2 regions of the Paenibacillus sp. LjRoot153 genome follow, and region 2 is predicted to be linked to the other one. Evidence: riboswitches for the same ligand, from Rfam matches in the RefSeq annotation. Region 2 holds a riboswitch; the other holds the start of a gene.
What was found. A riboswitch is a leader RNA that binds a small molecule or an ion and turns the genes downstream of it on or off. The one in region 2 is predicted to bind ZMP and ZTP.
Positions count from the first base shown of each region.

Region 1 (7,673 bases), 4.5 Mb from region 2:
GGTGTTGTCCCTTTTCCAACCAAAATGTACGGAAATGACGTCTACCCCGCTGGGGATTATGAAGCTTTGCGTGTTGTAATTGGTTCTGGTGAAGGACAAAATTGGTGGTGCGTCTTATTTCCACCGTTATGCTTTGTAGATTCGGTATCAGGTGAAGCGGTTGCTTCGGCTGCAGTTGTGGTGGCCAAAACGACGGACGAGAATGGCAAGGAAAAGCAGCCGGTTAAAGAAGATAAGGCTAAAGCTAATGTTAGTGAAACACCGTCTGCCAAGAAGAAAGACGAAGTTGCTAGCAAGGATAAAGCAGCTTCCACGGAGAAAGTTGCCAAGAAAGACGCTAAAGTTGAAGTTGTAGCAGCTTCGGTTTCCACATCCGAAGAGCCAGCTCAACCGAAAGTAAAGTTCTTCATTTGGGAAATGTTTAAGGCGATATTTTCGTGGTTTAGCTAACCGCTATACATACATTTATTTCATATAAGTAAGGATGAGAGTGATTGTGACAACCTACTGGAACGTGGATCAAGGGGAACAGAGCGCGACAGCGCAGTATATAACAGAGGCAGCGAACCTTCTGCAGCAAGGGGATACAGTTGCTTTTCCGACTGAAACGGTGTATGGACTTGGTGCGGATGCGACGAATACGGCAGCGGTAAAACAGATTTTCGCCGCGAAGGGGAGGCCCTCCGATAATCCTCTGATTGTGCATATAGCTGACGCGACGCAGCTCTCAGGCCTTGTTCAGCCAGATAGTCTCACAGCTCATCATCAGGTGCTTATGAAGGCTTTCTGGCCCGGACCTTTAACCATTGTGCTACCTGTACTTGCAGGTAGCCTTTCGCCGTTGGTTACAGCAGGACTGCAAACCGTCGGTATCCGTATACCTGATCATCCGGTGGCTCTACAGCTGCTGCGAGTAGCGGAGCTTCCGATAGCAGCACCAAGTGCGAATAGTTCGGGTAGACCGAGCCCGACGCTGGCATCGCATGTACGCGATGATTTGGATGGCAAAATTGGTGGAATTGTAGACGGTGGTGCAACGGGTGTCGGTGTAGAATCAACGGTTATTCAACTTATAGACGAAGAGTTATATGTGTTGCGACCAGGTGGTGTGACTGCGGAGCAGTTGCAGGCGGTTTTGCCAGACCTGCTTATTCATTTGGCTGAGCCAACTGAGGTAGAAGCTGCGGATACTCCTCGTGCGCCAGGTATGAAGTACACGCATTATGCACCGAAGGGCTATATGCACATCGTTCAAGGAGAAGACGATCTGGAAGTCTCAGCATGGATTCAGCGCGATATCGATGCCGCGAAGTCACGGGGAGAGTCGACGGGGATTCTCACTTTTAAAGAAAGAGTAGGCGGATACCGAGCGGATCTCGTTGTCGCATGCGGCTCCTTAGCACAACCAGAAACGATAGCTCGGGAGCTTTATGCCGCTCTACGGAATTTTGATCATAAAGGCATTAGCTATATTGTCGCAGAGGGCGTTCCAGATGCAGGGATTGGTAGCGCCATTATGAATCGACTGCTCAAAGCAGCGGGTCATGAGCGGGTCCGCCTCTAAAGTAGCATGATTCCCAGTTTGTCCGCATATCTTGAGAAAGAATCGTGGACAAGGGGGATCGTGCTATGCTCGCATCTGGGGTAGAAGTTGGGCAACTCATGACAATTGGAATAATGGCGATTGCTTTGGGCCTAGATGCTTTTTCGTTGGGAATTGGCATTGGGATGAAGGGCATTCGTCTGGTGGATATTTTGAAAATCAGCATTGTCATCGGTCTCTTTCACGTGCTCATGCCATTGATGGGGATGTTTATGGGGCAGTATGTCTCCCTCCTTCTGGGGAATGTCGCAACGGCGGCAGGGGGATGTTTACTTATTTTGCTTGGCGCACATATGGTATATAGCTCGATACGTGGGGAAGAGGCTACGGCATTCGATCATCGAACGTTATGGGGGCTTATCATTTTTGCCCTCAGTGTTAGTATAGATTCGTTCTCTGTGGGTGTTTCTCTCGGGATGTTTGCCACGGACATTGTGCTTACAGTACTTATCTTTGGTCTATTTGGCGGCTTGCTTTCGATAGCAGGTTTGCTGCTTGGCAGACGAGTTAGCGGTTGGATTGGGGAATATGGTGAGGCATTCGGTGGACTTATCCTGTTAGGGTTTGGGATCAAGTTTTTACTATGATACAATACGGGTAATTACGGACGGCGGTATAGTCGTTTATTTCAAAAATTTAGAATTTATAGGTTTCACACAAAATGTTGGCTAAATTTCTATATAAACGCATCCTCCTAAGAGGAGGGTGTAGTCGTTTATTTCGGGAGGATTTCATGTTGCGAATTCTATTTGTCTGTACAGGAAATACGTGCCGCAGTCCGTTAGCTGAAGGTTTGCTGCGTATGAGGGTGCATCAAGAGGGGCTTGCGGCGGAGGTTCGTTCGGCAGGTGTATCTGCGATGACGGGTGGTCCGATATCGAGAAACAGCCAGTCACTTCTTCATGAAGCGGGTTTCAAGGAATCTATCAGTTCGCTAGCGATTAGCACTGCGGATGTCGATTGGGCTGATCTGGTTTTGACGATGACGACGGGGCATAAACGTAAAGTGATTGGGCGCTTTCCTCATGCGGTCGAGAAGACGTATACGCTCAAAGAGTATGTAGAGGACGATGCTCGCATTCTGAAGGCTATAGAAGAGCGAGAGCAGCTTGCGACAGAGCTCCAGCTCAAACAAGCGCTATCTCAGACGGTATCTGTGGAAGAAAAAAGCCGCATGTATGCGCTGGAAAATGCGATTCCAGATTATGATATTTCAGATCCTTATGGCGGGTCACTAGCCGATTATCGTTATACAGCCGAGGAAATTAATCGGAGCTTGGATAAATTGGTGAAAAAATTACGCTAGCATTCCGAGGTTAAAGATGACGTTTGCTTTTTCCATAAAGGTCCTCGGTAGGATAGGTCAATAGAGCTTTACACATTGCTGGGAATGCGATAAAATACAAGTAACAAGCAAGACTCAATGTAACTGGCGACGAGTGGGAGTAACCACAATGGAGCATTGAGCTATACGGCCGGTCGCCTGGGCAAAAGAGCAACGCGCGTTTTTTAGCGTGTGCGCTCTTTTTTTCGTTTTTGGTGAGCTTTGGGATATAATAGGATGGTCGAATTCGAACAGTCAAAAAGGAGCGTTTTATTCATGAAAATTGCTTTAGGTGCAGATCATGCAGGCTATCGTTTGAAAGATGTTATCATTCCTTTTATTGAATCATTAGGTCATCAAGTGATCGATTTCGGATGCAGCTGCGGCGACTCCGTCGATTATCCGGATTATGCACTTCAGGTTTGCGAAAAAGTCGTTTCAGGAGACGCAGATAAAGGTATTCTACTTTGTGGAACTGGTATTGGGATGTCCATTGCTGCCAATAAAGTTCCGGGAATCCGCTGTGCACTTGTGCATGACCTTTTCTCCGCGAAGGCGACCCGTGAACATAATGATACGAATGTGCTAGCAATGGGTGAGCGAGTTGTTGGACCTGGCGTAGCAGAAGAAATCGTCAAAATTTGGTTGGAAACTGAGTTTTCGGAAGGTGTCCGCCATAAGAATCGAATCAACAAAGTGCAGAGCATCGAAGATCGTTTCACGGTTCACCCCTAGAAATGAGGTTGCGCAATGACAGATTCTATGTATGATCCTATCGCAGAAGCTTTGGAAGCGAATCTGCGTGAGCTGGTTACTGTTGGTAGCCTGCGTCCCGGCCATATCTTGGTGATCGGTACGAGCACGAGTGAAATTCTCGGACATCGAATTGGAACATCGGGTACGTTGGGTGCAGCAAAGCCGATTTTCGAGACGGTTGCGCGTATTTGCAGCGAGTTCGGGCTGCATGCCGCGTATCAGTGCTGCGAGCATTTGAATCGTGCGCTGGTCGTAGAAGAAGAGCTGCTGGGGTTAATTCCACAGCTTGAGGCGGTTTCTGTGATTCCCGTGCCGAAGGCCGGGGGTTCGATGGCTTCCTATGCGTACAGGCACTTCGTGAAGCCGGTCGTTGTCGAAACGATTCAGGCGCATGCGGGCATTGATATTGGCTCAACGCTGATTGGGATGCATCTGCGCAGAGTTGCTGTTCCTGTAAGGCCGCCGGTTCGCCATATTGGCCAGGCTTATGTCACGATGGCTTTCGCAAGGCCGAAGCTCATCGGTGGTACAAGAGCTGTATATTCCGCGGATTTGGCGGATCAACTTTATCAACAAGCTGCACCTGATGCAGATTGCTAATTTATTTTAACTATCATCTTTAGGAGGAATTCCATATGACAAACTTTTTGAGCAAGCAAGATCCGAAAATCGTAGAAGCGATGAACCTTGAGCTAGGCCGTCAACGCGACAAAATTGAGCTAATTGCTTCCGAGAACATCGTGAGCCAAGCGGTTCTTGAAGCTATGGGTACTGTACTTACGAACAAATATGCAGAAGGCTACCCAGGCAAAAGATACTATGGTGGCTGTGAGTACGTAGACATCGTGGAAGACATCGCTCGTGACCGCGCGAAAGAGCTTTTCGGTGCTGAGCACGCGAACGTTCAACCGCATTCCGGTGCGCAAGCGAACATGGCAGTTTACTTGGCTGCGCTAAACCCTGGTGACACGGTTCTGGGTATGAACCTTGCGCATGGTGGTCACTTAACACACGGTAGCCCTGTTAATGCTTCCGGTATCCTTTACAACTTCGTCGCTTACGGCGTAAGCGAAAAAGATTTCCGCATCGACTATGACGATGTTCGCAAAGCAGCTTTCAAACATAAGCCTCGCATGTTAGTTGCTGGCGCAAGTGCTTACCCGCGTACAATTGATTTCGAAGCATTGGCTTCGATCGCTAACGATGTAGGCGCATTGTTCTTCGTTGATATGGCGCATATCGCTGGATTAGTTGCAGCTGGCTTGCACCCGAACCCAGTGCCACACGCACATTTCGTAACAACTACAACACACAAAACGCTTCGTGGTCCTCGCGGCGGTATGATTCTTACGAAGAAAGCTTGGGCTGCAGCGATTGATAAAGCCGTATTCCCTGGTTCCCAAGGTGGACCTTTGATGCACACGATCGCAGCGAAAGCTGTTTCCTTTGGTGAAGCTCTTCAACCAGATTTCAAAGTGTACGGTCAAAACGTCATCAACAATGCTCAAGCATTGGCGACTGCTCTTACAGCTGAAGGTATCAACCTTGTTTCCGGCGGTACGGACAATCACTTGATGTTGGTTGACTTGCGTAACCTGAACATTTCCGGTAAAGACGCAGAGCACGTTTTGGATGAGATCGGTATTACAGCGAACAAAAACGCAATTCCTTTCGATCCAACTAGCCCGTTCGTAACAAGCGGTATCCGTTTGGGTACACCGGCTGTTACTTCCCGTGGTATGGACGAAGAAGCGATGAAAACAATCGCGAAAGTTATCGGTCTTACTTTGAAAAATCCGAAAGACGAAGCTACGCTGGAGAAAGCTCGTGGCATGGTATCCGATCTAACGGCACAATTCCCACTTTATCCAGGTTTGACTTACTAATAGCTACTTTTATAGGGCCAGCTCATAGGAGCTGGTCTTTTTTTTATTTCCGTCCAACCCCATAGGCTACTTCAACCTTCCACCCAACCCCTAAACTAGCTCCTGCCGCCTCGCTATCTCTACCTCTACCTTCCTTAGTCCGTCCCCTCAAGCTAGCTTCCGTTGCTGCCTTACGCCTACCTCCATCCCTACCCCTAAACTAGCTTTCCCGACCGCCGTCCCATACCCCATCCCTGCCGCCCCGCAATCTAACTGGATTTTCTCCATTTATTCACGAAAACACATCTGAATCGAGCAAATTAGCTGTAGTTTATACATCTAAACATGTATTACATGGGGACGCATGGACCGGACATCTCCGATCTGGAAAGTGCCGTGGATGAGGTAACATGGTGGGCGTACCGCAATCTTCAACGTATCGGCGTGGCTGTGGCTGACCATCCTACAGGTCCATGGACCCGTGGGACGTCGCCCGTGATCGATGTCTCCCCAGGAGAGTGGGATGGTCTCATGACGAGCAACCCTACGGTGTGCGAGACCGTAGACGGCCGTATCCTGATAATGTACAAAGGTGTGGCCGAGGGTCATCCGCCGAAGGGCGGGGCGGTTAACGCAGGCGTTGCCTTTGCCGATCATTCGTTGGGCACTTTCCGAAGCAGTCAGGCCCAACTGGAGTGTGCGGCTCACGAGGGTTTTTTGTCATGATTTTATATCAGGAGGAAAACCATGCATATTGTTCGGTTCTACAGCAGATAAGTTGGATAACATATGATATAATGGACGAGGTTTGCCTGACCTATAAGCTTAATTAGGAGGAACATATGGGTAAAGTACATATTTGCGATCATCCGCTTATCCAGCATAAGCTTACTTATATTCGGGATGAGAACACGACAACGAAGGATTTCAGAGCGCTTGTCGATGAAGTTGCTACATTAATGGTGTATGAAATTACAAGAGATCTGCCACTACAGCAAGTACAGGTGAAAACGCCGGTTACAACAGCGGATTGCCAAGTCATTTCGGGTAGAATGTTAGGTTTGATTCCTATTTTACGAGCTGGACTTGGGATGGTTGACGGTGTGTTAAAGCTCATGCCAGCTGCAAAAGTAGGCCATGTCGGCCTCTATCGCGATCCGGATACACTTCAACCTGTGGAGTACTATGTGAAGTTGCCTACCGATGTATTGGAGCGGGATTTACTCGTTATTGATCCAATGCTCGCTACAGGCGGATCTGCTAACGCAGCCATTGAAGTGCTGAAACGCAGAGGCTGTACACGTATCAAGCTAATGTGTCTCATTGCAGCACCTGAGGGCGTAGCTTCCGTACAAAAAGAACATCCAGATGTAGATATCTACGTCGCTGCGGTTGATGATCATTTGAATGATCATGGCTACATTGTGCCAGGTCTCGGGGATGCTGGGGATCGTCTGTACGGCACGGATTAATTTTTTTGAACAAAAGTAAAGCTTACGAAGTCAGTTTTCCTGTAAGAAAACTAGCTAATGCTTACGAAATCAGTTTTCTTTAACAGAAAACGTTAAAGTCAACGCTTACGAAGATAGCTTTCCTACGGAAAGCTTTAAGGGGAGAAGAAACCGATGAAACGTTTAAAAGTGATTACGATCTTCGGAACAAGACCTGAAGCTATCAAAATGGCTCCGCTCATTCTCGAGTTGGAGAAGCATCCTGAGCAGATTGAGTCTCTGGTATGCGTAACCGCACAGCATCGTCAGATGTTGGACCAAGTGCTCGATATTTTCAAAATCACACCGGATTTTGATCTTAATGTCATGAAGGATCGCCAAACATTGAATGAGATTACCATGCGTGTGCTGCAAGGCTTGGAACCTGTATTCCAAGAGGCGAAGCCAGATCTGATTCTTGTACATGGGGATACACTAACAACGTTCCTGGCAAGCTATGCGGCATTCATGCAGCAGATCCAAGTGGGTCACGTGGAAGCGGGTCTTCGTACGTGGAACAAATTGTCTCCATATCCAGAGGAAATGAACCGACAATTAACGGGCGTTATCGCTGATCTTCATTTCGCGCCGACACAACAATCCGCAGATAACCTGCGCAAAGAGAATAAATCAGA
Region 1 is NZ_CAXUQH020000001.1:32,004-39,676, forward strand. Features, by position in the region: gene spoIIR (stage II sporulation protein R) at 1-450, shown strand, start outside; gene ACSQ8P_RS00160 (L-threonylcarbamoyladenylate synthase) at 497-1,564, shown strand; gene ACSQ8P_RS00165 (manganese efflux pump MntP) at 1,630-2,190, shown strand; gene ACSQ8P_RS00170 (low molecular weight protein arginine phosphatase) at 2,337-2,909, shown strand; ZMP/ZTP riboswitch at 3,019-3,099, shown strand; gene rpiB (ribose 5-phosphate isomerase B) at 3,204-3,662, shown strand; gene ACSQ8P_RS00180 (TIGR01440 family protein) at 3,678-4,283, shown strand; gene glyA (serine hydroxymethyltransferase) at 4,319-5,569, shown strand; gene upp (uracil phosphoribosyltransferase) at 6,391-7,020, shown strand; gene wecB (non-hydrolyzing UDP-N-acetylglucosamine 2-epimerase) at 7,174-7,673, shown strand, end outside.
Region 1: linked by a shared signal. The riboswitch ahead of rpiB (ribose 5-phosphate isomerase B) and the one ahead of ACSQ8P_RS19625 (bifunctional 5,10-methylenetetrahydrofolate dehydrogenase/5,10-methenyltetrahydrofolate cyclohydrolase) in region 2 are both predicted to bind ZMP and ZTP.

Region 2 (7,673 bases):
AAACGTCCACAACCAAACATGGAATCATGGATGATATAATCAAATTGTTCCTCTTTAATCTGTTCAAGCACGCTTGGGATAACGATATCTGCGGTTAGTAGAAGACCATTGATTCTCTCCAGCATATGGTCTCTTCCACCTGAGATAAAGGCTTTTATAAATTGTTGGTCGTCAAAAGTTCGTACTGTAGCTCCCGTCTTTTCGATACGTTCCCTGAAAGCTTCTATGCAAAAGTACACAACCTCTTCGCCACGGGAAATCAGCTCTTGCACGACTCCAATAGTGGGATTAATATGTCCCTCAGATCCACCATTCATAAATAAAACGCGCGCCATTTCTACCTCTCCTTATGCTAAACGAACAACTCACTCTTCATAACCGTTACTGCTTGTCCTGACATTAAAACTCTGTTTTCATGCAAACTTATTTTTAAAATACCGCCTCTTGCGGATGCCTGATACGCATACATATCCGTTTTATTTAATTTCTTACCCCAATATGGTGCAAGACCACAATGAGATGAGCCAGTTACGGGATCTTCATTCACGCCTACGGCTGGGAAAAAGCATCTCGAAACAAAGTCAAAGTCTTTTGAGCGGCTTGTCACATTGATTCCCCTTGTTGGAATAGTCTGCAATAAAGAGAAATTAGGACTTAGTCTCTTAATGATGTCTTCAGATTCAACTTCAATGAAATAATCGAATCTATTTCGTCCAACAAATAAAGGATCAATATTTAGTGCACCAATTAATTCGGAAGGATATTCACATTCGTTCACAGGTTCTGCCGGAAAATTAAGTTGAATCCAAGCATCAAGCTTTATTGCTGTTAATAGTCCACTTTTGGTAAAGAAACTTGCTTGTTGGTTCTGTAATAACATCCCTGTTTCCCACAACATGTGCGCGCTTGCCAATGTCGCATGTCCACACAAATCCACCTCAGAACTTGGTGTAAACCATCTAAGTGAATACCCGCCTTGCTGAGGAAACATAAAAGCTGTTTCAGAAAGATTCATTTCTGAAGCAATTCGCTGCATCAACTCTTCATCAAGTGGTTCTGCAGTTAAACACACAGCAGCAGGATTTCCATTGAATACTTTATCCGTGAATGCATCCACTACATAGATTATCAAAGTCAAAATAATCCCTCCTATTTTCTTCTATAATTTTAAAATCTGATCTACATTCATGTTAAACGCTGTTCTGCAAAGCCCATCCGACACATGGAATACTGAAAACTCGATTGCTGAATTTTATCAGATAAATCCCACAAATTTGTAAGAAGCCTGACTTCGATATTCCTTTTAAAAAGCTCACCGAATAGATCGTTTATTTCAAATTGATGGATGGGAACTTGTGCTTTCTCACTCACATAGTAACCCGCTCCAATATCATGCAGGTAGAAATCTGACATATTAAATTCATAGATATATAACGTTGTATTCTTCATGATTTCAAACCATTTATGCTCAATCGCCACAACGTGATCCATTGAATTTGAAGACAAATAGTACTTTTTATCTTCCTCCGTGGTTGCCGCATTGGCATGAAAAGTAACTCTCGGACAATTCCGAGGCGTTAGGAAATTGGGGAAACATTTCTCATTAATCGCCCACACCAATCCTTTGTTTGGGTCCAGATCTTTCCTTGAAGGTCGTCTAGGATTGAAAATAGAAATATCTTTTTCTTCGCTAACATGAAATAATTTCATCCCGCTCCCCCTTTTCGACCTCAACTAAGCTAACTTTTCTGCTGCATCTACAGTGTGCTTTAACAAAGTAGCTATCGTGACGGGCCCTACACCTGCAGGAACAGGGGTAATCGCTGATGCTTTATCCTTACAGGCCTCATAATCAACATCCCCTATGTTGCCTTCGTTATACCCCGCATCCAACACGACGGCTCCTGATTTAATCCAATCCCCCTGCACAAATTTCGGTTTACCAACTGCCGCTACAACAATATCCGCTAACCTTACCATCTCTTCTAAATTCGCAGTCTTCGAATGGCACATCGTTACGGTCGCATTCCGATTGAGTAACATCATGGAAACGGGCTTCCCGAGAATAGGACTTCGTCCAATGACAACAGCGTGCTTGCCTTCTATTGAAATCTGATAATAGTCCATAATAGCAAGAATCGCAGCAGGAGTACAGGAAGGGAAATCAGCTAAGCCGAAGGCATTTTGAGCAAATCCAAGCGTAGTTACGCCATCCACATCTTTCTCGATACGAATCGCTTCAAATGCAGTCCTTTCATCAATATGATGAGGCACAGGGTGTTGTAACAATATCCCATGTACACTAGGGTCTGCATTCAGCTTATTAATCTCAGCAACCAATTCTTCCGTCGTTGTTTGTTCAGGAAGTTCTATACGAATAGAACGGATCCCCAATCGCTTGCACGCATTCCCTTTCATTTTCACATATGTGGCTGAAGAAGGATCTCCACCGACTAATATCGTTGCCAAACAAGGAATGATCTCCTTTAATGCTAATTCATTAACCCTACGTTTCAAGGCCTCTTTCATGTCTGTTGCCACTCGATTACCATCCAAGATTACGGTTTCCGCGGTCATCTTATCATTCCTCTCAAGTTAGGATCAAACATAAAGAGGTAAGGGGATTTCCCCTTACCTCTTGCCCAGGCGTACGGCCTTTATCGATGTGCTCCCTCATGGTTCCCCATGCTCCGCCAGTCACACAACGTTTATTCATCCTTCTATTTTAGCAATGAATACCATTTATTTCAATTCCTTTGCACGAAAATCATTATAAGGTAGCAGGAGACATAAAGAATGAATACCACATATTCGTCATGAAAACATCAAGAACTACGAAGTAGAACATTTCAAGTCCAACATTTCGTTCGGATAAACCCTTTCTCCATAAGCGGGTTATGAAATAAGATATAAGGGCAAACAGAAGTAGTAAGAACAAGCTAGCCCAAACCGATTGTAAGAAATCCGGCATCACTTGCAGAGCAATCTGTTTACGGTAATCGCCAATAAACAATGCTTTGACAATCAGATACATCGCCATAGATATCCCAAAGTGCCGCATGGCATGCTCGTCATAGTGATATTGCCAAAATACACTGATAACGATTAAATAAAGGCCAGGCAAAAGAATCCATTTTAAGCTAATCAGGGCAGTGAGAACGCCAATCCCCCAGAACAACGGCAAATTCCCAGCTGCTTGTTGCAAGTCCTCTGCACGAAGGCTGTTCATTCGCTCCTGATAAGGAAGCTGATCTGTGGCGTAGTAAACGCGAAACGTCTCGGCATTCACAGCATCCAGCCATATGGCAATTGAACTCCCGTTATACGAGGCGAAAGTCGGATATACGGCAAAACCACCGAATTGGCTGATCCTCGAAGAATCCACCACTTTTCCATCCTTAAAGCCAATCTTGTACACCTCTTGACTCGATTGGCGCCTATTTTTCTCATACACCGATGAAACCACCAGAGTTACTTCGCCAGAAGACGCCTTCATAAACATAGGATGCAAAATCGTATCGGAATCGATCCCCTTCGCGACAGGAAGGTTTAAGACCTCATCTTGTATCTTATCCGGTTGATTCGCGGGGAAAGTGAGCTTATGTAAGGAGCTTTTACCTGATTTGCGTGAACTCGTTGTGTACGCGGTGATAAATGAAGAACCATCTACGGCTAGCGTCATTTCATCCAAACTGCTCGTTGCATTATCTAAGTCCTTAAGCTTCATCTGCGAAAGCGGAATCCAGGTTGTATTCCCAAGCTTCGCGTAGTGAAAGGATTCGTTGCCATCTTTACTGACCGCATAAACAAGCGAGATGCTGCCAGCAGACGTATCCCATACACCTTGTATTTGCTTCACATTCACAATATCAAGTTTAGTCCAGGTAAGGTTAGCATTCGGATGAAATTCGCTGACATAAAGCGATGAATCATTGTACGCTAGCAGAACGTTTTCCCCATTTGGCCCCACGACCGTTTGCACATGACCTATCTCGTTCGCAATGAGTGCGTTCTTCAAACTCCATGAATCACTCTTCCACTCACTCGCATACAGTTTATTGCTGTCCCCGATCCATATAATATGATCCATATCCAACATCTTAAAGGCATGGAAACTGCCCGCATCTGGTATAGGACGGCTCTCAGTACGATGACGTCCCTCTTCATCAATCGTGACGAATTCAAGTGTTTTCCCTGCTCGATATGTAAAACTACCATTGGCAATCATTTGCACAGGTTCACCATAGGCAGCCAACTGTGGTAATTCCGTTGCTCGGCCAAATGGTTCTGGAAATGGCTTCACATTTTCATTCGCCAGCATGAACGTTTGAATTAAAGCGATAATGACTATTATTGCTAGGAAAGGCACATACGTAAGCAGCTTCCATCTTGCTTTCTTCACTTCTTAATCCCTCCAAAACTCACTTAAAAATAGATAATGATGCACATATTAATTTTCCATTGTTCAATAAATACTCATGACAATGATATCATTGATTCCATTATGCTTCACTAAAAAAAATAGAGCGATGCCATCATTTTTATTCATCATGGACCGCTCATTATTGGCCAACTCGGATCTCAATCCGCTACTTCAAAAATAGAATCCACGATAATCGGCAGGTTATCTCTAACTGAAACAGCTCCGAAGACCGATCTAGCGTGCTTCCCCTTTTCGCCGAATACATCCAACATCAGATCCGAACATCCATTTAGCACCAAATGATGCTCCTCAAATTCAGGAACAGCATTCACGAACCCTTGGAGTTTGACAACTTGTTTAACATGCTCCAGAGAACCTAATGCAGATTGCAGAACAGCAAGAATCTCGATACCAGTTAATCTAGCAAAGTGATAACCCTCTTGCGTTGTGTATTCCTTTCCCAATTTCCCTTTTGGACTGTCGGACGGGCCCTTGCCTGACACATACAAAAGTCCGTTCACTTTCACATAATTCGTATATTTCGCCGCTGGTTCACTTGCCGTAGGTAGTAGGATCCCTAATGCCTCTAATCTTTGTGCAATGGTTTGTTCAGTCATAGATATATCCTCCCAAATGCATCTATTCTTCTGACCACTTCACGGCCCAGAGCTCATGCTTTTTATTTGATATTCACCGTTTACTGCTTGAAGTGTAACATAGCGCACACAGTTTGTGATCCATCCATCCTCGGCTCTTTCACCGCCTCCAGCAAGAATGAATTCCAGGGAAGCCGGCAATATGTCATAGGTGACAATATAGTAGGTATCCTGCTCATTTTTTAAAATCTGAATTTCATCATGAATCTTATAATTTAAAATTCGTTTGCTTACAGAGACGGAAGCAGCCTCGTCCTTTTCTAATTCAGTACCAAACAGCTTCTTAACGATTGGCTTCAAGTCATCCTGTTGCTGAATGCTCACTTCGTTACTCAGATCATGATGTACAGCATAGGCAGAGCATCCAGTCATACAACTAACACAACTAAGTAAGATTAGCATTATCAACCATCTCATAGCATCGCCTCGTCTAATGAATTTTTCGTAGTTTTTATACAACAAACTAGGTTTACATATAACCCAGTTTTTAACATCTTACTTCAATAGACGATGGCAATACAAATAAGTTGCAATCATCCTCCTATTATTTACAAGCATTCATCGTATTCCTTAAAATGACAGGCCCCAACTTACCAGTTTTTGTATTCGATAATCGAACTTCCATCGTACTATTCGTTATATCAGCTGTTATATCATCGATTCTTCCTGCCCAAGTCGGACTGCCTTCTTCAGGTGTTGGGAACAGCTTGAAACGCCAGCTTATTTCATTTGGAATAAAAGTAAATCCTTCATAACCATCATAATCTCCCGCTGTAGAGGGCACAGGTAAATGATTCGCATGGATGCTTACACTTGTACGGGGAAAGCTTGGTGTGAGCTTCACTTTATAAACGAGCGCTGCGCCTTTGGCATTCGCATTGTCAGTAGTTACAGGTTCAAGAACAGCACTACATGGCATAGATACATCAGCTTTGACTTGCACGGGGCTAATCATGGCACTCCCCACAATCAACACAACCAACATCATTTTCTTCATAGAATCCCTCCGAAACATGTTTTGTGGTTATTTTTCCCATTTCCTCAATTCCTATGACATGTAATAAAAAGCCACCTCGCGGCGGCTAAAATACGTATACTGAAGCTATCGTTGAATAATTTGCTCGCGCTTAGGTCCAACAGAAACCGTTGAAATCTTCACGCCGATTGTGGATTCGACGAATTGAATGTAGGTCTTTGCCTCTTCTGGAAGGTCTTCCATGCGTTTAATCTGAGAGATATCACATTTCCAACCTGGCATTCGTGACCATACAGGTTTAGCCGAATCCATCAACGCAGTAACTGGAAAGCGATCAACAATTGTACCATCCGCTAATTCATAGCCGACACAAACAGGAATTTCATCCAAGTAGCCTAACACGTCGAGATTTGTTAAAACGACACTTGTCGCTCCCTGGATCATACAGCCATACTTGGTTGCAACTACATCGAACCACCCCATGCGTCTAGGACGCTTCGTGTTTACGCCATATTCACCGGCATCGCCTCCGCGACGACGTAATTCCTCCGCTTCGCTCCCCCCCAATTCAGTAACGAAGGGGCCTGCTCCTACACAGCTCGAATAGGCTTTGACAATGGCGATGACCTGTGAGATTGATCTGGCTGGTAGTCCTGCCCCCACTGATGCAAAGCCAGCCAGGGTCGATGACGACGTTGAATACGGATAAATCCCATGGTCCGGGTCACGTAAAGCACCTAGCTGTCCTTCCACCAATATGAGATCTCCATTTTCATTGGCATTTTGAAGCAGAGTTGTTGTGTCACACACATAAGGAGCTATTCGTTCAGCTTGGCGCAACAGCTGTTCCAATAGTTCATCTGACTGGATGGCTGCACGACCATAGAGATGTTTAAGTAACACATTTTTCGCTGTAAGCATATGCTCGAGTCGTTCCTTTAACCGAGTATCATTAAATAAATCGGCAACTTGAATGCCGAGCTTAGCATATTTGTCCGCGTAAAATGGCGCAATCCCGCGCTTCGTTGATCCATAACTGCGAGCGCTAAGCCGCTCTTCTTCGAGTTCGTCGAAGAGTCGATGTACGGACAATACAACTTGTGCCCGCTCAGAGATGAACAACTTCGGCGTAGGTACGCCTCTTGCTGCAAGTTCCTCCAATTCGCTTAGCACGATATCGATGTCGAGTGCCGTTCCCGGCCCTATCACATTCGTAACATGTGAATAAAACACACCTGAAGGCAGCATGCGCAACGCAAATTTGCCGTAATCATTAATGATCGTATGACCCGCATTACTTCCTCCTTGGTATCGAACAACATAAGATGATTGTGCCGCTAAGACATCCGTCATCTTCCCCTTACCTTCGTCTCCCCAATTCGCGCCAACTATCGCAGTTACAGTCAAATCTAACGCCTCCTAAACTTGTTTTGCCTGACAAAGCTTATTATAATTGCCTTAACGTCATTAGAATAATTGATATAAGTTATACCATATATAAAGTGAGGTAATGTTTGTGGATGTTAATCTGGAGTGGTACCGCGTCTTTTATTGGACAACCCATACGGGAAGTTTATCGAAAGCGGCCGAAGTGCTGCATATCACACAACCCGCAGTG
Region 2 is NZ_CAXUQH020000001.1:4,581,269-4,588,941, forward strand. Features, by position in the region: gene ACSQ8P_RS19610 (macrolide family glycosyltransferase) at 1-335, opposite strand, end outside; gene ACSQ8P_RS19615 (PhzF family phenazine biosynthesis protein) at 353-1,138, opposite strand; gene ACSQ8P_RS19620 (DUF6886 family protein) at 1,186-1,710, opposite strand; gene ACSQ8P_RS19625 (bifunctional 5,10-methylenetetrahydrofolate dehydrogenase/5,10-methenyltetrahydrofolate cyclohydrolase) at 1,735-2,577, opposite strand; ZMP/ZTP riboswitch at 2,634-2,711, opposite strand; gene ACSQ8P_RS19630 (hypothetical protein) at 2,771-4,402, opposite strand; gene ACSQ8P_RS19635 (RidA family protein) at 4,582-5,040, opposite strand; gene ACSQ8P_RS19640 (hypothetical protein) at 5,080-5,496, opposite strand; gene ACSQ8P_RS19645 (hypothetical protein) at 5,624-6,076, opposite strand; gene ACSQ8P_RS19650 (adenylosuccinate synthase) at 6,182-7,462, opposite strand; gene ACSQ8P_RS19655 (LysR family transcriptional regulator) at 7,572-7,673, shown strand, end outside.